Regions from separate parts of the Faecalibacterium sp. An58 genome, predicted to be linked through region 2. Evidence: predicted binding sites of a transcription regulator. Region 2 holds the regulator's gene; the other holds the start of a gene.
The links. The regulator HrcA, encoded in region 2, represses chaperone genes, less so after heat shock. The targets are predictions, from matches to a motif close to TGTTAGCACTCNNNNNNNNNGAGTGCTAACA.
Positions count from the first base shown of each region.

Region 1: the regulator HrcA is predicted to act here: its motif matches at 4,906-4,936, upstream of B5G12_RS05765 (Hsp20/alpha crystallin family protein).

Region 1 covers NZ_NFHX01000005.1:35,518-45,360, reverse strand. Annotated here, with positions in the region: gene B5G12_RS05790 (UDP-N-acetylmuramoyl-L-alanyl-D-glutamate--2,6-diaminopimelate ligase) at 1-922, shown strand, start outside; gene B5G12_RS05785 (phosphoglycerate dehydrogenase) at 998-2,158, opposite strand; gene serC (3-phosphoserine/phosphohydroxythreonine transaminase) at 2,177-3,259, opposite strand; gene B5G12_RS05775 (BlaI/MecI/CopY family transcriptional regulator) at 3,571-3,993, shown strand; gene B5G12_RS05770 (Hsp20/alpha crystallin family protein) at 4,255-4,719, shown strand; gene B5G12_RS05765 (Hsp20/alpha crystallin family protein) at 5,071-5,532, shown strand; gene B5G12_RS05760 (phosphoribosylaminoimidazolesuccinocarboxamide synthase) at 5,614-6,483, opposite strand; gene B5G12_RS05755 (YitT family protein) at 6,680-7,564, opposite strand; gene B5G12_RS05750 (glutamine--tRNA ligase/YqeY domain fusion protein) at 7,846-9,537, shown strand; gene B5G12_RS05745 (FMN-binding protein) at 9,571-9,843, shown strand, end outside.
Region 2 covers NZ_NFHX01000013.1:21,526-31,368, forward strand. Annotated here, with positions in the region: gene B5G12_RS09070 (pentapeptide repeat-containing protein) at 1-263, opposite strand, end outside; gene B5G12_RS09075 (nitroreductase family protein) at 263-784, opposite strand; gene B5G12_RS09080 (UTRA domain-containing protein) at 942-1,676, opposite strand; gene trxA (thioredoxin) at 2,105-2,416, shown strand; gene B5G12_RS09090 (stage V sporulation T C-terminal domain-containing protein) at 2,565-3,107, shown strand; gene hrcA (heat-inducible transcriptional repressor HrcA) at 3,319-4,374, shown strand; gene B5G12_RS09100 (nucleotide exchange factor GrpE) at 4,387-5,037, shown strand; gene dnaK (molecular chaperone DnaK) at 5,136-6,968, shown strand; gene dnaJ (molecular chaperone DnaJ) at 7,142-8,311, shown strand; gene B5G12_RS09115 (hypothetical protein) at 8,405-8,836, opposite strand; gene B5G12_RS09120 (hypothetical protein) at 9,013-9,339, opposite strand; gene B5G12_RS09125 (hypothetical protein) at 9,497-9,843, opposite strand, start outside.

The DNA.
Region 1 (9,843 bases), on a different contig from region 2:
GATGGACCGGGTGGCGGGCATCCACTACCAGGTGGGCGTGTTCACCAACCTCTCTCCCGACCACATCGGCCCGGGGGAGCACGCCAGCTTTGAGGAGTACCGCAGCTGGAAAGGCCAGCTGTTCCGGCGGTGCGATGTGGGCGTGGTGAACATCGATGATCCCAACACGCAGGCGCTGCTGGAAGGCCATACCTGCGCCCTGGTGACCTACGGGATGGACAGCCGGGCCGACTACCGGGCCAGCGACTGCCAGCTGCTGCGCACCCACGACTTTTTGGGGGTGACCTTCCACGTCAGCGGCCGGGATGAAATGGACGTCAAGGTGAATATGCCGGGCCAGTTCAGCGTCTACAACGCCCTGGCGGCCCTGGCGGTGGGCAAGGTGCTGGACCTGCCCGACCAGGCCATCCACGACGGTCTGGGCCGCTGTGTGGTCAAGGGCCGGGTGGAGCTGGTGCCCATCAGCAAAAAGTTCACCGTCCTGCTGGATTACGCCCACAACGAGGTGTCCACCGAGAGCCTGCTGACCACCCTGCGTGCGTACGACCCCCACCGGCTGGTGGTGGTGTTTGGCTGCGGCGGCAACCGCTCCAAACTGCGGCGGTACGGCATGGGAGAGATCTGTGCCCGGATGGCCGATTTCTCCATCCTGACCGAGGACAACAACCGCTTTGAAAAGGTGGAGGACATCCTGGCCGACATCCGTCAGGGGATGCTGCGGGGCAACCCCGACGCCCGGTTCGTGGAGATCCCCGACCGTCTGGACGCGCTGCACTACGCGGTGGACCACGCCCAGCCCGGCGACCTGATCGCTGTCATTGGGAAGGGCCACGAGACCTACCGGGACCGGATGGGGGTCAAGACGCCCTTCCTGGAGCGGGAACTGCTGGAGGAATACGCCCGGCAGACCGGCCTGGAGTGATTAAAACAAGAGAAAAAGCCCCCGGGCCGCTGCGGTGTGCAGACAGGCCCGGGGGCATTTTTGTGGATCAGGCGGTCACAGGATGCGGACCCGGATGACGGCGGGGATGGCGGAAAGCTTTTCCTTCAGCTCGCCGGTCATGGCGCCGGTGACATCCAGCATGGTGTAAGCCATGTTCTTTTTGCTCTTGTTGACCATGTTCTCGATGTTCAGGCTGGCGGCGGTGGTCAGGGCGGTGATCTGGCTGATGATGCCCGGCTCGTTGCGGTGGATGACGCAGATCCGCCGGCCCCCGGCCCGGGGCTGCTGCACATCGGGCAGGTTGACCGAATGGGTGATGTTGCCGTTGCGCAGGTAGTCGCTCAGCTCCTGGGCGGCCATGATGGCGCAGTTGTCCTCGGCCTCGGGGGTGGAGGCGCCCAGATGGGGGGTGCAGATGACTCCCGGCCTGCCCAGCAGTTCCTCGGCGGGGAAGTCGGTCATATAAACGGACACCTTGCCGCTCTCCAGGGCCTCCAGCAGGGCGGCGTTGTTCACCAGCTCGCCCCGGGCGTAGTTGAGCAGCTTGACGCCGTCCTTGCACAGGGTCAGGGTCTGGGCGTTGATGGTGTCCCGTGTGGTGGGCAGATAGGGCACATGGATGGTCAGATAGTCGCACAGGGGCAACATATCGTTCAGGTTGACGCAGTGGTGCACCTGGCTGCTGAGGTTCCAGGCGGCGTCGATGGAAATATAGGGGTCGTAGCCGTAGACGTCCATCCCCAGGGACAGGGCGCAGTTGGCCACCCGGGAACCGATGGCGCCCAGACCGATGACGCCCAGGGTCTTGCCCGCGATCTCATTGCCCACAAATTGCTTTTTGCCTTTTTCCACATCCTTTTTCAGGTTGGGGTCGCCGGCCAGGCCCTGCGCCCAGCCGGAGGCCGCGGGCACGTTGCGGCTGCCTGCGATCAGCATCCCCACCACCAGCTCGGCCACGGCGTTGGCGTTGGCGCCGGGGGTGTTGAACACCACGATGCCCTGCTCGCTGCACCGGTCCAGGGGGATGTTGTTCACCCCGGCCCCGGCCCGGGCGATGGCCAGCAGATTGGGTTTGAACTCAGTGTTCAGCAGGTCGGCGCTGCGCACCAGGATGCCGTCGGGGGCGTCGGTGTCCACCGCCACCTCAAACAGGTTTTTGGGCAGCTTTGCCAGCCCCACCGGGCTGATGGCGTTGAGTGTCTGAATGGTAAACATTTCCTGTCCCTCCTGTGCTCAAGCGTTGGCCTTGCGGAACGCTTCCATGAATTCCACCAGCTTGTCGATGCCGGCAGGGGGCATGGCGTTGTAGATGGAAGCCCGCATACCGCCCACCAGGCGATGGCCCTTCAGATTGACCAGGCCGGCCTCGGCGGCTTGGGCGCAGAACTTTTTGTCGGTGTCGGGGTCGGGGCTGGTGAAGGTGACGTTCATGGTGCTGCGGTAGCGGTGCTCCACCGGGTTGCGGTAGAAGTCCTGGCTGTCCAGATAGTCATACAGCACCTTGGCCTTGGCCTCGTTGATCTGCTGCATGGCCGCAAGGCCGCCCACCTCGTGCTCGAGGTAATCCAGCACCAGGCCGGTCATATAGATGCACCAGCAGGGCGGGGTGTTGTACATGCTGTCCTTGTTGATGAGGGTGGTGTAGTTCATCATGGTGGGGACGGTGTCGGCGGCGTGGCCCAGCAGATCCTCCCGGATGATGGCGATGGCCATGCCGGCGGGGGCCACGTTTTTCTGCACGCCGAAGTAGATGCAGCCGTACCGGGTGACATCCACCGGGCGGGACAGGATCATCGAGCTCATGTCGGCCACCAGGGGGATGCCGTCCACCTGGGGCAGCTCCACATACTGGGTGCCGAAGATGGTGTTGTTCTGGCAGATGTGGATGTAGCTGGCATCGGCGTCATAGGGGATGGCGCTGACGTCGGGGATGTAGGTGAAGTTTTTGTCCTTGCTGGAGGCCACCACGTTCACCTGTCCGAACTTGGCGGCCTCTTTGGCGGCCAGGTTGGAGAAGTTGCCGGTGACGATGTAGTCGGCCTTGCCGGTGGTCATGAAGTTGAGGGGCACCATGGCGAACTGCTGGGTGGCGCCGCCCTGGAAGAAGCCGACCTTGTAGTTGTCGGGGATCTGCATCAGCCGGCGCAGGGAGGCCTCGGTGTCCTGGATGATCTGCTCGAACCACTTGCTGCGGTGGCTCATCTCCATGACGCTCTGGCCGCTGCCGTGGTAGTCCAGAAGCTCCGCCTGGGCTTTCCTGAGGACCGGCTCGGGCAGCATGCTGGGACCGGCGCTGAAATTGTAAACTCGTGCCATAGTACATTCCTCCGTCCTATCCAAACCCGCCGGTGTCCGGCGGAACAGATGCGATCGACATAAAACAGTATAAAGGTTTTGCGGCGGCAAAAACAAGAGCTCTTTTGCACAAAAAGGCCGGCACAAAGGGGCTGTGATGGCGCAGAACACACAAATGTACGTCATGCAAATACAATATCTAATGCAAATGTAAAAGATAAGCGAAAAACGGGAAGAAAACAGGAGAATGCGCCCTTGTGCGCCGGGCCGGAAGCTGGTATAATGGATAAAACCAAGACAAATGTATAAGAAAAAGAAAGGAGAGCGGGCGTATGTACGGGATCCCGCAGCGATGCAGACCCCTGTCCGGGGCGGAGGAACAGGTGCTGCTGGCGCTTTGGCAGGCGTCGCCCCCGGCCACACGGCAGCAGATCGGCCGGCAGCTGGAGAGCCGGGGCTGGGCCGACGGCACCCTGCTGAGTTTTTTGAGCAGACTGGAGGCCAAGGGCTGGGTGCAGGTGACAAAGGAGTCGAACCGCAATGTCTACACCCCCACCGTCACGCGGCGGGCCTATGGGGTCTATTGTATGCGGGAGCGGCTGGACACCCTGTTTGGCGGGGATCTGGCAGCGGCGGTGCGGGCGCTGGTCAGCGAGTGCGGGGCGACCCCCGGCCAGCTGGAGCAGGCTGCCGCCGTACTGGAGGAAAAGCGGGCCGAGGCGGAGGAGTACGACAGCTACGACGCCTTTTTCTGAGTGCGGACGCAACTTGTGGACAGAGATATGGATTTTTGAAACTGCGATGCTACGTTTGAAAACGCGGAAAATTGCATGAAAGATGGACAGAGTGTGATAGAAAAATTAATTTTAGCACTCTGTGCTTGACAGTGCTAAAAGTTGGTGCTATACTAAAGCCGTGCTCAGGAGAAAGGGCGATGGGATGTAAAAAGCATCCGGGCCCTTCCACACCGGCGGTAAAGTATCGGCCCGCAAGGGCAGCGATTGGAGGTTTGACTTATGCTTCTGCCTGCTGTTTTTCATGAGAATCTGTTCGATGATTGGTTTGATCCGTTCTTTGAGGATATGGATCGGGAGCTGGACCGCGGGTCCCGCCAGGTTTTTGGTAAGCGCGGCGCGAACATGATGAAGACCGACGTCAAGGATACCGGCACCACCTATGAAGTGGCCGTCGATCTGCCGGGCTGCAAGAAAGAGGACGTCCAGATGGAGCTGAACAACGGCTATCTGACCATCCAGGCGGTCCGTTCGCACAGCAACGAGGAGAAAGACAAGCAAGGCCGCTATGTGCGCCGTGAGAGCTTCTCCGGTACCTGCGCCCGCAGTTTCTACGTCGGTGAGGACGTCAAGAAAGAGGACGTCCGCGCCAAATTTGAGGATGGTGTGCTGAAGATCACCCTGCCTCATCCCCAGACCGAGAAAGAACTGCCTGCCGCCAACACCAATCTCATTGAGATCGAGTAACGGCGGCTGCGCCCCCAAAAGCGCGTCTTAAATGGATGCCCCCGGGAGACGAAAAGCCTCCCGGGGGCATTTTGTGTTTTGCAGATCCGGTCGATGAGCGCTGGCTGAATGCTGCAAACATTGGCAATAGAACTGTACAGCGCTTGAAAATCGGAAAGGCTGCATGAAATATGAACAATTGTTTAATTTTAGCACTCTATACTTGACAGTGCTAAAAGTTGGTGTTATACTAAAGCCGTGCTCAGGAGGAAAGGGCAGCGGGGCGCAGCAGTCCCGCAGAGGTCCGCCGGCCTGGGCAGCTGAAATGGATTGACCGGCCCTGCAAGGGGCTGTGATTGGAGGTTTTGATGTATGTTGCTGCCTGCTGTTTTTCATGAGAATTTGTTCGATGACTGGTTCGACCCGTTCTTTGAAGGGCTGGACCGTGAGCTGAACCGCGAGACCCGCAACACCTTTGGCAAGCGCGCGGCCAACATGATGAAGACCGACGTCAAGGAAGTCGAGGGCGGCTACGAGATGGATGTAGACCTGCCGGGCTGCAAGAAAGAGGATGTCCAGATGCAGCTGCAGGACGGTTACCTGACCATCCAGGCGGTCCGCAGCCACACCAACGATGAGAGCCGGAACGGCCGCTATGTCCGCCGTGAGACTTTCTCGGGCACCTGCGCCCGCAGCTTCTATGTGGGCGAAGCGGTCAAGAAGGAGGATATCCACGCCAAGTTTGAGGACGGTGTGCTGAAGATCACCCTGCCCCGCGCCGAGGTCAGGAAGGAACTGCCCAAAGTGAATCCCAACCTCATCGACATTGAGTAAAGTCCCGCACACAAAACGCAGAAACGATACGCCCCCGAGAGGCGCGAAAACCTCTCGGGGGCGTTTTTTGCACTCAAAAAATTACAGTTCCTTGCCGGTCAGCAGCTGGTAAGCTTCCAGGTACTTGGCGATGGTCTTGTCGATGACGTCCTGGGGCAGCAGGTAGTCGCTGTCGGGATGGGCCTTCAGCCAGTCGCGGACGAACTGCTTGTCGAAGGAGGGCTGGCCGTGGCCCGGCTCGTAGCCCTCCAGGGGCCAGAAGCGGGAGGAATCGGGGGTGAGCATCTCGTCGCCCAGCACGATGTTGCCCGCTTCGTCCAGGCCGAACTCAAACTTGGTGTCGGCAATGATGATGCCGCGGCTCAAAGCGTAGTCGGCGCACTTCTTGTACAGGGCCACGGTGTAGTCCCGCAGCTTCTGGGCGTACTCTGCGCCCTTGCCGGGGAAGTGCTTTTCCAGCACATCGATGCTCTGCTCGTAGGAGATGTTCTCGTCATGGTCGCCCAGATCTGCCTTGGTGCTGGGGGTGTAGATGGGCTCGGGCAGCTTGTCCGACTCCCGCAGGCCCTCGGGCAGGGTGATGCCGCACACCTTGCCGGTCTTCTGGTAGCTGGCCCAGCCGCTGCCGGTGATGTAGCCGCGGACGATGCACTCGATGGGCAGCATGGTCAGCTTGCGGCAGAGCATGCTGTTGCCCTCGAACTGGGGCTGGCGGAAAAAGGCGGGCATATCGGCGGTATCCACCGAGATCATATGGTTGGGCAGCAGGTCTTTGGTATAGTCGAACCAGAACTTGCTCATCTGGGTCAGGACGGCGCCCTTTTTGGTGATCTTGTTCTTGAGGATCACGTCAAAGGCGGAGATACGGTCGGTGGCCACCATGACCAGGGCATCGCCCACGTCATAGATCTCGCGCACCTTGCCCTCTTTGAAAGGCTTGTACTCAGTCATCAGAAAACACTCCTTCTTCTCTCATGGGGCGGCTGGGGGCCGCGGCCTTCGGTTCCATGGGTATTGTATCATATCCGCCGGCATTTTCCTACCGCCAGAATGGGGGAGTTGCTGCCCGGCGTGGGTCAAATTCTGGTAAAAACCCCAAAAAAGCCGCCCTTTCGGGCGGCAGATTTGGAATAAGTATGACTTATCATCACACGGCCCGGAAGCCCTTGCCGATGATCTCGCTGGAGTTGACGATGGTGATGAAGGCGTGGTTGTCGTTCATCCGCAAAAAGTTGCGCAGATGGGTGGCCTCCCGGCGGGTGAGCACCGTCATGATGACGGTCATGCTCTTGCCGGTGTAGGCGCCCTGGGCCTCCTCCACCGTGGCCGAGCGGTGCAGCTCGTCCAGGATGAAGTCGGTGACGTCCTCGGGGTTGGAGGTGACCACCGTGCACACCTTGCGCTGGTTGATGCTCTCGATGACGCCGTCCACCACAAAGGACTTGCCGATCAGGCCCAGGATACAGTACAGGCCGGTCTGGACGCCAAAGATGAGGGCCGCGCCGCTGACGATCAGGATATCGCTGGCCATCAGGGCGGTGCCGATGTTCAGGGAGGAATGTTTGGTCAGGATGAGGGCAACAATATCGGTGCCGCCTGTGGAAGCGCCGATGTTGAACACGATGGCGCTGCCGATGGCGGGCAGCAGCACCGCAAAGATCAGCTCCAGCAGGGTGTCGTTGGTGAAGGGGGCGGTCATGGGCCAGATGGCTTCACACAGGGAGACGTAGAAGGAGAGGGCCATCGAGGAGTAGACGGTCCAGCCCATACAGCTGATGCCCAGGGTGAAAAAGCCCAGGACCACCAGGGCTATGTTCAGCACCCACATGAAAAAGCCCACGTTGAACTGGGGGAACAGGGCCGACAGCAGCACCGACAGGCCCGAGGTGCCCCCGAAGGCAAAGTGGTTGGGGGTCTTGAACCAGACGATGCCCAGCGCGGTCAGCACCAGACCCAGGTTGAGCAGGATGAAAAAGCGGACGTTTGCAAGCATGGTTTCCTTTTTAAAGGCGTTTTTGACCAGGTCTATCATAATTCCTTTTCCTCATTTGCCTGTGCTTTGGGTTGCAATGTACAGACAGCCCGAAGCGCGAATTTCTTATACCAAGCAGAACTATACGATACTTCGCCCCGGATGTCAAGCATTCTGCACGAATGGACGGCAGAAAAATTACGGAAGGTGAATAAAAAGGGAAAACTGCGCCGGTCCTTCTTGCAGGAAAGGCGAAAATGTTGTATGATATACCATTATAGGGGCGTATTCTGACCGCGCGCCTGCCTGCGGCTTTGGGGCCAAAGGCGTTACAGAGCAGTATGAGGGAGAACAAGATGGCAGACAAAAACTTTTTGACCGATATCATTGACGCCGACCTGGCCGAGGGCAAGGTCAGCGAGATCCATACCCGATTCCCGCCCGAGCCCAACGGCTATCTGCACATTGGCAGCGCCAAGGCGATCTATATCAACTGGTCCATCGCCAAGGCCTATGGGGGCAAGTTCAACCTCCGCCTGGACGATACCAACCCCGCCCGGGAGGACGTGGAGTATGTGAACAGCATCCTGGAGGACCTGCACTGGCTGGGGGCCGACCCCAACGGCGGCGTCTTTTATGGCAGCGACTACTTTGAGCAGTGCTACGCCTATGCCGAGAAGCTGATCCTGGAAGGCAAGGCCTATGTGGACGACCTGACGCGGGACGAGATGCGGGAGTACCGCGGCTCGGACGCAGGCAAGCCCAGCCGTCCCTCCCCCTGGCGGGACCGTACCCCCGAGGAGAACCTGGACCTGTTCCGCCGGATGCGGGCAGGGGAGTTCAAGGAAGGGGAAAAGACCCTGCGCGCCAAGATCGACCTGGCCAGCCCCAACATGAATATGCGGGACCCGGCCATCTACCGCATCAAGTATGAGTCCCATCACCGCCAGGGGGACAAGTGGTGCATCTACCCCATGTACGACTTTGCCCACCCCATCCAGGACGCCATCGAGGGGATCACCCACAGCATGTGCAGCCTGGAGTTTGAGAACCACCGCCCCCTGTATGAGTGGGTGATCACCAACCTGTTTGGCACCGAGTTCCCCAAGCAGCGGGAGTTCGCCCGGCTGAACGTCACCAATACGGTGATGAGTAAGCGGTATCTGCGCGAACTGGTGGAGACCGGCATGGTGGACGGCTGGGACGATCCCCGGATGCCCACCCTCTGCGGCCTGCGCCGCCGCGGCTATACCCCCAGCTCCATCTTCACCTTTGTGCGGGAGGCGGGCATCGCCAAGTGCGACAACCTGATCGATGTGCGCCAGCTGGAGGCCTGCGTCCGCAGTGAGCTGGACCTGTGCGCCCAGCGCCGTGTGGCGGTGCTGCACCCGGTCAAGCTGGTGGTGGACAACTACCCCGCCGGCCAGACCGAGACGTTTGCCCTGGCCAACAACCCCAACCGGGAGGCCTGCGACAGCTCCACCCGGCAGGTAGTCTTCAGCCGGGAGCTGTGGATCGAGGAGGAGGACTTTGCCGAGGTGCCGCCTCCCAAGTTCAAGCGGCTGACGGTGGGCAGCGAAGTGCGCCTGATGGGCGCCTACATCGTACGCTGCACCGGCGTGGACAAGGATGAGGCGGGCCGGATCACCGCCATCCACTGCACCGCAGACCTGGAGACCGGCTGCGGCTGCCCCGCCGACGGCCGCAAGGTGAAGGGCACCATCCACTGGGTCAGCGCCGACCACTGCATCGAGGCGGAGGTGCGGCTGTACGACAAGCTGTTCACCCGCGAGAACATGAACAACCTCCCCGAAGGCACCACCTACAAGGACTACCTCAACCCCGACAGCGTCACCGTTTGCACGGGGGCCAAGCTGGAGATGGCCCTGGAAGGCGCCAAGCCCGGGGACAAGTTCCAGTTCGTCCGCAACGGCTTCTTCACCCCGGATTCCAAGCACCCCGGGGTGTTCAACCGGGTGGTCACCCTGCGGGACAGCTTCAAGCCCGCACAGGCGCCTGCCTGTCCTCAGTAAAAACGACAAAACGAAAGGAGGCGCTTTGCGCTTATGCCCAAACGGATCTGGCGCAATGCTCTGTTGATGGCGGTCGTCACCTTTTTGATGGCGGTGGGCCTGCTGTTTTATATCCGCAGCTCGGGACCCGTGCCCGGAGGAGAGAACCCGAACAGTGTCCTGCTCCACGACGGGGTGTATACCTCGGTGCAGCAGGGCTACATCAGTGAGGTGACGGTGACGGTGACCATCTCCAGCGGGATGGTATCGGACGTACAGGCCGACGCCTCGGGAGAGACCCCCGCACTGGGGGGCGTGGCTGCCGCG
Region 2 (9,843 bases):
CGCAGGATGCAGTCGGTCAAGGCGGCCTTGCGCAGGCCCGCCCCGGTCAGGCGGCAGTCCTCCAGCAGGCAGCGGGACAGCGTCAGGCCGTCCAGCTCCTCCCCCGACAGGTCCGCGCCCCGCACCCAAAGCCCGGCGCCCTCATCCTCCGCCCCTGCCAGGGCATACAGGCGGGCCGCCCCCTCGGGACCTTCCAGCAGGACCAGACCCTGGCCGCCGGCGGGCAGGGCAGGGGCTGCGGGCAGTCTGTCTTTCCGGCCCATCACACCCGGACGATGTAGTCCGCCTTGCGGGGGGCCGCCGGCTTGGGCTGGGCGGCGGGGTAGCCCAGGATGCAGAAGCCTACCCCTTCCCAGTCGCCCTGGATGCCCCATGCTGCCAGCAGGTCCTTGCCCTCCTGGGTGTCGAACATCTCCCGGGCCCGGTTGATCCAGCAGCTGCCCAGCCCAAGGCTGGCGGCGGCGTTCATCAGATTGCCCATCACCAGGCTGCCGTCCTGCTGGGCGGTGGGGCGGTGGGCGTCGGCGATCACCAGCAGATAGGTGGGCGCCCCATACATGGGGTCGCCGGTGGAGCCCATGACGGCGGCGTTCATGGCAGACAATTTGGCGCGGGTGGCCTCATCCTGGATGACAACGATCCTGGGGCTCTGCAGCCCTTTGGCGGTGGGGGCATAGGTGCCCGCCTCCAGCACGGCGTCCAGTTCCTCCTCCGTGATCTGCTTGGGCAGGTAGGCGCGGCAGCTGCGGCGGTTCTTCAAAGTTTCAAGGGTTTCATTGGTCATGGTACAGGCCCTCCTTTGGTCTTGGAATGCGGGGCAAAACCGCCCCGGCACGTCCAGTATACCGCACAAACGGGCAGAACGCAAATCAAAAAGGAGCCGGGCTGCTCGAGGTGCAGCGGCTCCTTTGCTTTTGAGCCATGATGCCATGGCAAATGGGTCACTCGGCTTTCTTGCCGCGGCGGCTGGCCGTGTCCTGAAAGCGGAAATATTCCGGATGATAATGGGAGACGGTGTATTCAAACAGGATGCCGTCGGCATTGAACGCCTGGTTGGTCAGCACGGCCAGGCAGTCAAAGCCGCCCATGTCCAGGTACAGCCGGTCGGCAGGGGTGGCCCGCTCCACCGTGATGGTCCGCTTGCTGGTCATGATCTGAATGCCCAGCTCCTTTTCCAGATAGGCATAGATGGACTGTTCGGCCGCCTCCGGGGTCAGGGTCTTGACCACCGACCGGAGAAAGTAGCTCACATCCAGGATCAAAGCCCGGCCCTCCACCACCCGGACCCGTTCCACATGGTAGACGTCCACTCCAGGCGGGAAGCCGCTGGCCGCAGCCAGGGCGCTGTCGGTCTGGGTCATGGAGAAGTGCACCACCCGCGTCTGGTAATGGGTCCGGCAGCGCGCCGCCGTCTCATGGAAGCTCTCCATGCGGCCCAAGGTGAAGGGGGCCCGGGCTGCAGGGCGGTAGAGTACACGCACCCCCTTGCCCTGGATGGCCTGGACATAGCCCCCCTCGATCAGCCCGGCCAGGGCCCGGCGCACCGTGTTGCGGGAGCAGCCGTACACCGACACCAGGGTGTTCTCGGAGGGCACAAGGGACTGGTAGGGATAGTCCCCCTGCTCGATCTTGTTTTTAAGGTCACGATAGATATCACCGAATTTGGAACGGGGCATAAAGGCCTTCCTCTCTGCCGCCTGCCTGGGCCCCCGGCGGTGCGGTATGGTTTCAAACTGGGACCGGCGGGGTTGTTCAAAAAGCGGATGAGGCGGGAAACGTCCGCTGTTTTTACTGTTACAAGTTTACAGCAAAAACTTGCAAAAATCAACCCGCAAATTTGTGCGGCCTGACAAAAAGTGAGAAAAAATCCCGAAAACTTTATTTTTAGTATTGACTTGTGTGCACAGGTGTGCTATTGTTTAAAGTAGTATGCTTGTATGAACAAGGATACTTTTTCCTCCTGTTTTGACGCCAGGACGCCCGTTTTGCGCGGCTCCCGCCATCGGTGACACAGTTACGGAACGAGCGGGCCCTTTCCGGTTATACTGTAACCGTAAACAAGACGCCGCGCCATACGCGCTGAGATACTGGGAGGTAGAAGGAAATGTCTGTTGTTACCATCAACAAAGAGAATTTTAACACCGAAGTGCTTCAGAGTGACAAGACCGTCCTGCTGGACTTCTGGGCAAGCTGGTGCGGCCCCTGCCGCATGCTTTCCCCCGTCGTGGACCAGGTGGCCGAGGAACGCCCCGACGTCAAAGTCGGCAAGGTGAACGTGGATGAGCAGCCCGAGCTGGCAGCCCAGTTCGGCGTCATGAGCATCCCCGCTTTGCTGGTGTTCAAGAACGGCAAGCTGGTCAACCAGTCGGTGGGCAGCCGGCCCAAAGCGGGCGTCCTGGCTCTGCTGGACGTATAAGACGTATAAAAGATACCAAAAGACCTTTGCACCATTTAAAGCGCCCTGCGAAAGCAGGGCGCTTTTCGGTTCTGCCGGGTATAAATCCCCTTTTCTTACAGATACTATCCATCACAGGCCCTATAAAAAGGAAAGTGAGGAAAACAACATGAAAGCAACCGGCATTGTCCGCCGCATCGACGAGCTGGGACGGGTGGTGATCCCCAAGGAGATCCGCCGCACCCAGCGCATCCGCCGGGGAGACCCCCTGGAGATCTTCACCACCGGCGATGGGGAAGTCATCTTTAAAAAGTACTCTCCCATCGGGGAGCTGCACAGCACCGCCAGCCAATACACCGATGTGCTGAACAAATGCTTTGCCATGACCGCCTTTGTCTCGGACCGGGACCACATCATCGCGGTCAGCGGCACCGGCCGGCGGGAGATCGCGGACCGCAGCGTCAGCCAGCCCCTGGAAAAGCTGATGGAGAGCCGCAAGCCCTATCTGAACGAGGGCAGCCCGGAACAGGCCGTCCTGCCCTGTGAGGGTTCGGATCGGGCCATCCTGTGCGCCTGGCCCATTGTGGCGGCGGGGGACGTCACCGGCGCCGTCGGCCTGCTGACCGAAGACCGCAGTGAAAAGCCCGACGCCGCCCACCAGAAGGCGGTGTCGGTGGCGGCGGCTTTTCTGGCCAAACAGATGGAGGAGTGAACCCGACAGCGTGCCGGGCTGCGGGCCTTTGGGCCTGCGGCCCGTTTTTTGCGCCTTGGGTCAAAAGGCGGAGATTATGACAGAATTGAAAACTTTTTTGCCATCCCCTTGACAGCGCGCCTGTTTTGCATATAATAAACTTAGCACTCAGAGATAAAGAGTGCTAAGACATCCACAAACAAACGGACACAGGACAGGGAGGCGGGACAGCATGGCAATGGATGAGCGCAAGCAGCGGGTGCTGCGGGCAATCGTATCCCTCTACAGCGTAGAGGGGGAGCCAGTGGGCAGCAGCGTCCTTGCCAACTACTTTGATATGGCGGTATCCAGCGCAACGCTGCGCAATGAAATGGCCGCCCTGACACGGCTCGGCCTGTTGGAGCAGCCCCACACCAGCGCGGGCCGGGTGCCCAGCGCCAAGGGTTACCGCTATTATATCGACCACCTTCTGGATGACAGCCAGCCTCTGGACCGTGTGACCCGGGCCCGGGTGGACAGCGTGTTCGCCAGTCTGGACCACGAACCGGACCGTCTGGCGCAGGGCTCCGTCAAGGCGCTGGCCCAGATGAGCGGCTACACCGCGGCGGTCAGCACGCCCTGTGCCGACGACCTGTGCATCGCCCACTTTGAGGTGGTGCAGGTAGGCCGCAGCGCCGCCGCCGTCCTGGCGGTGACCACCGCCGGCTATGTGCGCACCCGGGTGGCCCGGGTGCGGGAGGGCCTGACCCGGGAGAACGCCGCGCAGCTGGCGTCCCTGCTCAACCACAGCCTGACCTTTGTGGCGGCGGTGGACCTGACCCAGCGGAGGCTGGCCGAGCTGTGCAGCCAGATCAGCCCCACCCTGGTGCCGGTGGTCAGCGCAGCGGCCGCCATCCTGGAGGAATCCGCCACGCCCAGGGTCTACCTGGGCGGCGAGCCCTTCCTGCTGGACTGGCCCCAGCTGCAGGGCGGGGTGCAGCAGATCCTCACGCTGCTCAACGACGAGGCCGCAGCGGCCCGGCTGATCACAGCTCCCGCCGAAGGCACCAGCGTCCTGCTGGGAGAGGATATGGACCCCCGGATCCCCGGTCTTTCGGTGGTCAGCTGCCGGTATCTGGCCGGGGGCGGGCTGTTCGGTTCGGTGGCCCTGGTGGGTCCCACCCGGATGCCCTTCAGCAAAGTGATCCCCCTGCTGGAAGCCTTCGCCGACGAGCTGGGCGAGGGGATGGCAGGCAAACGCAAAGAAGCACCACAGGCCGCCGTGCCCCGGCGGACCCGTCATATATAAGGAGGAGCGCAGATGAGCGAAGAAACCAAAAAGGCCCCCGAGGCCGGGGCCCCCGAACAGGCGCCTGACACCGGCGTAAAGGAGGAAGCAACCCAGCAGGCCGCTTCTCCCGAGACCGGGACGGCCGATCCGGCCGGCGCCCCCAAGGAGGAGCCCAAAGAGGACGCCAAGAAAAAGGACGGATGGTTCAACAAAAAGAGCCGGGAGCTGGAGGGCGTGAAAGCCCAGCTGGCCGCCGCCGAAAAATCCGCCGCCCAGGCCAAGGAACAGCTGCTGCGGATCGCCGCCGAATACGACAACTACCGCAAGCGCACCACCCGGGAGGCCGACCAGAAGTTCAACGACGGCATCTCCTATGCGGTGAACCAGATCATCCCCATCCTGGATACCCTGGAAATGGCCGCCAACGCCCCCTGTGCCGACGAGAACTACAAGAAGGGCGTCACCATGACCCTGGAGAAGGCCGCCAAAGCCTTCCACACCCTGCGGGTGGAGGAGATCGAGGTGCTGGGCAAGCCCTTCGATCCCAACCTGATGAACGCCGTGCAGCAGGTCCCCGCCCAGGAAGGGCAGGAGAGCGGCACGGTGGTCACCGTCTACCAGAAGGGCTACAAGCTGGGGGACAAGATCGTCCGCCATGCCACCGTCGTGGTGGCCGAGTAGTCCGCCCCGTCAAAAGATCTTTCCGTGATACGATCGCGTTTTACGCATAGAAATCAGCAAGACAAACAAGCATGAGCTTTGAGAGAGGAGCCTTTATTATGAGCAAGATCATTGGTATCGACCTTGGTACGACCAACAGCTGCGTCGCCGTGATGGAAGGCGGCGAGCCCGTCGTCATCCCCAACGCCGAAGGCGCCCGCACCACCCCCTCGGTGGTGGGCTTCACCAAGACCGGCGACCGCCTGGTGGGCCAGGTGGCAAAGCGCCAGGCCATCACCAACCCCGAAAACACCGTTTCGTCCATCAAGCGCAAGATGGGCACCAACGAAAAAGTCACCCTGGGCGGCAAGGAGTACACGCCCCAGCAGATCAGCGCCATGATCCTGCAGAAGCTGAAGGCTGACGCCGAGGCTTACCTGGGCGAGACCGTCACCGAGGCCGTCATCACCGTGCCCGCCTACTTCAACGACAGCCAGCGCCAGGCCACCAAGGACGCCGGCACCATCGCGGGCCTGAACGTCCGCCGTATCATCAACGAGCCCACCGCCGCATCCCTGGCCTACGGCATCGATAAGGAAGACGACCAGAAGATCATGGTCTACGACCTGGGCGGCGGCACCTTCGATGTGTCCATCATTGAGATGGGCGACGGCGTCACCGAGGTCCTGGCCACCAACGGCGACACCCACCTGGGCGGCGACGACTTCGACCAGCGCATCATCGACTGGATGGCAGACGCCTTCCAGAAGGAGAACGGCATCGACCTGCGCAAGGACAAGATGGCCGCACAGCGCCTGAAGGAGGCCGCCGAGAAGGCCAAGATCGAGCTGTCCAGCGCCATGACCACCCAGATCAACCTGCCCTTCATCACTGCGGACGCCACCGGCCCCAAGCACCTGGACATGACCCTGACCCGGGCCAAGTTCAACGAGCTGACCGCCGACCTGGTGGACCGCACCATGACCCCCGTGCGCAAGGCTCTGGCCGACGCCGGCCTGCACGCCTCTGACCTGAAGAAGGTCCTGATGGTGGGCGGCTCCACCCGTATCCCCGCCGTCTACGACGCGGTCAAGAAGGAGCTGAACTGCGAGCCCTTCAAGGGCATCAACCCCGACGAGTGCGTGGCCATCGGCGCTGCCATCCAGGGCGGCGTGCTGCAGGGCGACGTCAAGGGCCTGCTGCTGCTGGACGTCACCCCGCTGAGCCTGGGCATCGAGACCCTGGGCGGCGTGTGCACCAAGATCATCGACCGCAACACCACCATCCCCACCCACAAGAGCCAGGTGTTCTCCACCGCAGCCGACAACCAGCCCTCCGTTGAGATCAACGTGCTGCAGGGCGAGCGTGAGTTTGCCCGCGACAACAAGAGCCTGGGCGTGTTCCACCTGGACGGCATCGCACCGGCTCCCCGCGGCGTGCCCCAGATCGAGGTCACCTTTGATATCGACGCCAACGGCATCGTGAAGGTCAGCGCCAAGGACCTGGGCACCGGCAAGGAACAGCAGATCACCATCACCGCTTCCACCAATATGTCCAAGGAGGATATCGACAAGGCCGTCAAGGAGGCCGAGCAGTATGCCGCCGAGGACAAGAAGAAGCGCGAGGAGATCGACATCCGCAACGGCGCCGACCAGATGGTCTTCCAGACCGAGAAGATGCTGAAGGAGAACGGCGACAAGCTGCCCGCCGATGTCAAGAGCGAGGCTGAGAGCAAGCTGAGCGACCTGAAGAACGCCCTCCAGTCCGGCAGCATCGACGACATCAAGTCCAAGCAGGACGCTCTGAGCCAGGTGTTCGAGCGGATGTACCAGGCCGCAGCCGCCGCACAGCAGGCCGCAGGCGCAGCCTCCGGCCCCGATACCGGCAGCAATGGCGGCAGCAGCAAGCCCAACGATGACGGCGTCGTGGACGCCGACTTCAAGGAAGTCTAATCAAGCGGATCATGCACTGGCTCTCCGGCCAAACCGGCGGGGGCACAGGCTGAAAGGGGAGCGCCGGCGCCTGCCGGCAGCTGCCCGCAAAAGGCAAAGCCGCTCCGGTTTTCCGGGGCGGCATTTGCCGGTTTTACAGGCCAGCGCGGCTGGCAGGCGAGAGGTGAGTGGAAATGGCACAGGAAAAACGTGATTATTACGAAGTCCTGGGTGTGTCCAAAACAGCCACGGATGAGGAGATCAAAAAGGCCTACCGTAAGCTGGCTTTGAAATACCACCCGGACTACAACCCCGGCGACAAGAGCGCCGAGGAAAAATTCAAGGAGATCAACGAGGCCCACGAGGTCCTCTCCGATCCCGAGAAGCGCAAGCGCTACGACCAGTTCGGCTTTGCCGGGGTAGACCCCAACTATGCGGCCAGCCAGGGCGGCGGGGCAGGCGGTTTCGGCGGCTTTGGCGGGATGGACTTCGGAGACATCTTCGGGGATATCTTCGGGGGCAGCTTCGGCGGCTTTGCGGGCGGGTCCCGCTCCAACCCCAACGCCCCCCGCAAGGGCCAGGACATCCGGGTACGGATCACCCTGACCTTTGACGAGGCGGTGCACGGCTGCAAGAAGAACATCACCATCACCCGGCAGCAGGCCTGCACCGAGTGTGGCGGCACCGGCGCGGCCCCCGGCACCAACCCCGAGACCTGTCCCGACTGCGGCGGCCGCGGCTACACCATCCAGCAGCAGCGCACCCCCTTCGGCGTGATGCAGAGCCAGCAGCCCTGCCAGCGCTGCGGCGGCAAGGGCAAGCTGATCCGCACCCCCTGCAAGGTGTGCCATGGCAGCGGCAAGGTATCCACCAAAAAGACGCTGGAAGTCAGCATCCCCATGGGCATCGACGATGATCAGAGCTTTGCTTTGCGCGGGATGGGCGACGCCGGCTCGAACGGCGGCCCCGCCGGCGATGTGATCGTCATGGTCACCGTCAAGCCCAGCGACCTGTTCCAGCGGGACGGCTACGACGTGTGGGTCACCGTGCCCATCACCTTCAGCCAGGCGGTGCTGGGGGATAAGATCACCGTACCCACCATTGACGGCAAGGTGGAATACACCCTGCCCGAGGGCACCCAGAGCGGCACCACCTTCCGGCTGCGCAGCAAGGGCATCCAGTACCTGAACGGCCGGGGCCGGGGGGATATGTACGTCAAGTGCGACGTGGAGATCCCCAAAAAGCTGAACAAAGCCCAGCGGGACGCCCTGAAGAAGTTCGAGGACCTGATGAAGGACGACAACTACGAAAAGCGCAAGGGCTTTTTCCGCAAGCTGAAGGACATTTTGAACAGCAACAAATAACGCACATAAAAACCCGGAGGCAGCGTGTCAAAACGGCACGCCGCCTCCGGTTTTTATGTAGATTTAGCAGGCAATTCCAATGGTTTTAAACTTTTAGGCCACAGAAAGCGTAACGTATGCCCCCTGAACTTTGGGGATGGTTCTTTGAGCTCCCAAGACAGTTGTATACGTCTGCGTTCCTGCACCCTGACCATAAATCGTCACATGGTCATTTTCCAGGATGGTAGGCCCATTGCCCTTAGGCATCGTAACAAAGACATGCTGCGAAAACTCAAAGCCAGTGCTCATATCCAACATATAAACATAATAGCTTCCATTATCTACGACCTGAAAAACCTTACCGGAAACGCTGATATAAGTATTCCGGAAAGAATCCGTGTTGCGAGCCAAAGTATCATAATCCACCTGGACACAAACAGCTTTGTATTCTTCCAAACTCATTGTGGGCCGACCAACTCCGCCGCCGCATGCAGCCAAAGAAAGCACCAGCACAAATGCGCAAAGCATTGACGCAATTTTTTTCATGATATTTTCCTCCTTACACCATTGAATTGCTTTTCATAAAAATATCACATTTTTAACACAAAGTCAAGTCCATCCATAACTCTTATCGGAGTCAAAATAATAAAGGGCGGCGACCCGCCGCAAAAGTCAGGTCGCCGCCCAGTTCTAATCTGTACAATCAGACAAAAGACTCTCCATCAGGAGAACACAATCAAAGCATTGGGAATCAGCCAAATAACACTCAGGCAAGAACCAACAACACTGATAGCACAAGCCACATCATACAGCATATTGACAGTGCTGGTCTCCATATGAGCAGACAGAGCATCCAAGCCAGTATTCAGCCATGTGTCGGGATTCTGCTTGCGATAATCGCGGACAGCAGTAATTCCCTTAAACCAACCATAGAAGGGAACAAACCAAGCGCAAAATGCCTCTACAGCAGTAGCGCCACCGGTGGTGTAGGTCATCTCTTCTCCAGACATGACATTGTAATTGGCCGGCATACGAATAGTCATTTCCATAGTAATACTCCTTTCATTACATTCCGCAAAATAATTATTATAAACGACTGCTTTCTTACAATCGCTTATTACACCTCACAAACAAATGAGCGGTAGCCCCTGCCCCATGGGGCTAGGGGCTACCGCTCTAACTAGTCCTTTGGTAGACGCTCCCTACTCAAGCAGTGAGCATGGCTGCTGCGGTGCCAATCAGGCCATAGGGGATACCCACGCCGCCAACCAAGATGGTGCCGCCAATAGCAGTAATGGTAGCAGCAATGCTGCGGACAGCATTCCAAGCCGAGCTGCCAGTGTAATCGACCCAAGTCTGGATGGCATTTTCAATATCGGTGCCGATGTTGCCGGTCTTGTTGACAGCATACCAGCTGCGGGCGCCGCCCAGCATATCCAGCCAGTTGACAACCATCACGCCGGTCAGGATCCAGCTGGCCACATCACCGGCCAGATAAAAAACGCCAAGATCAATCGCACCACCGGTGGTGTAGGTCATCTCTTCCTCGCTCA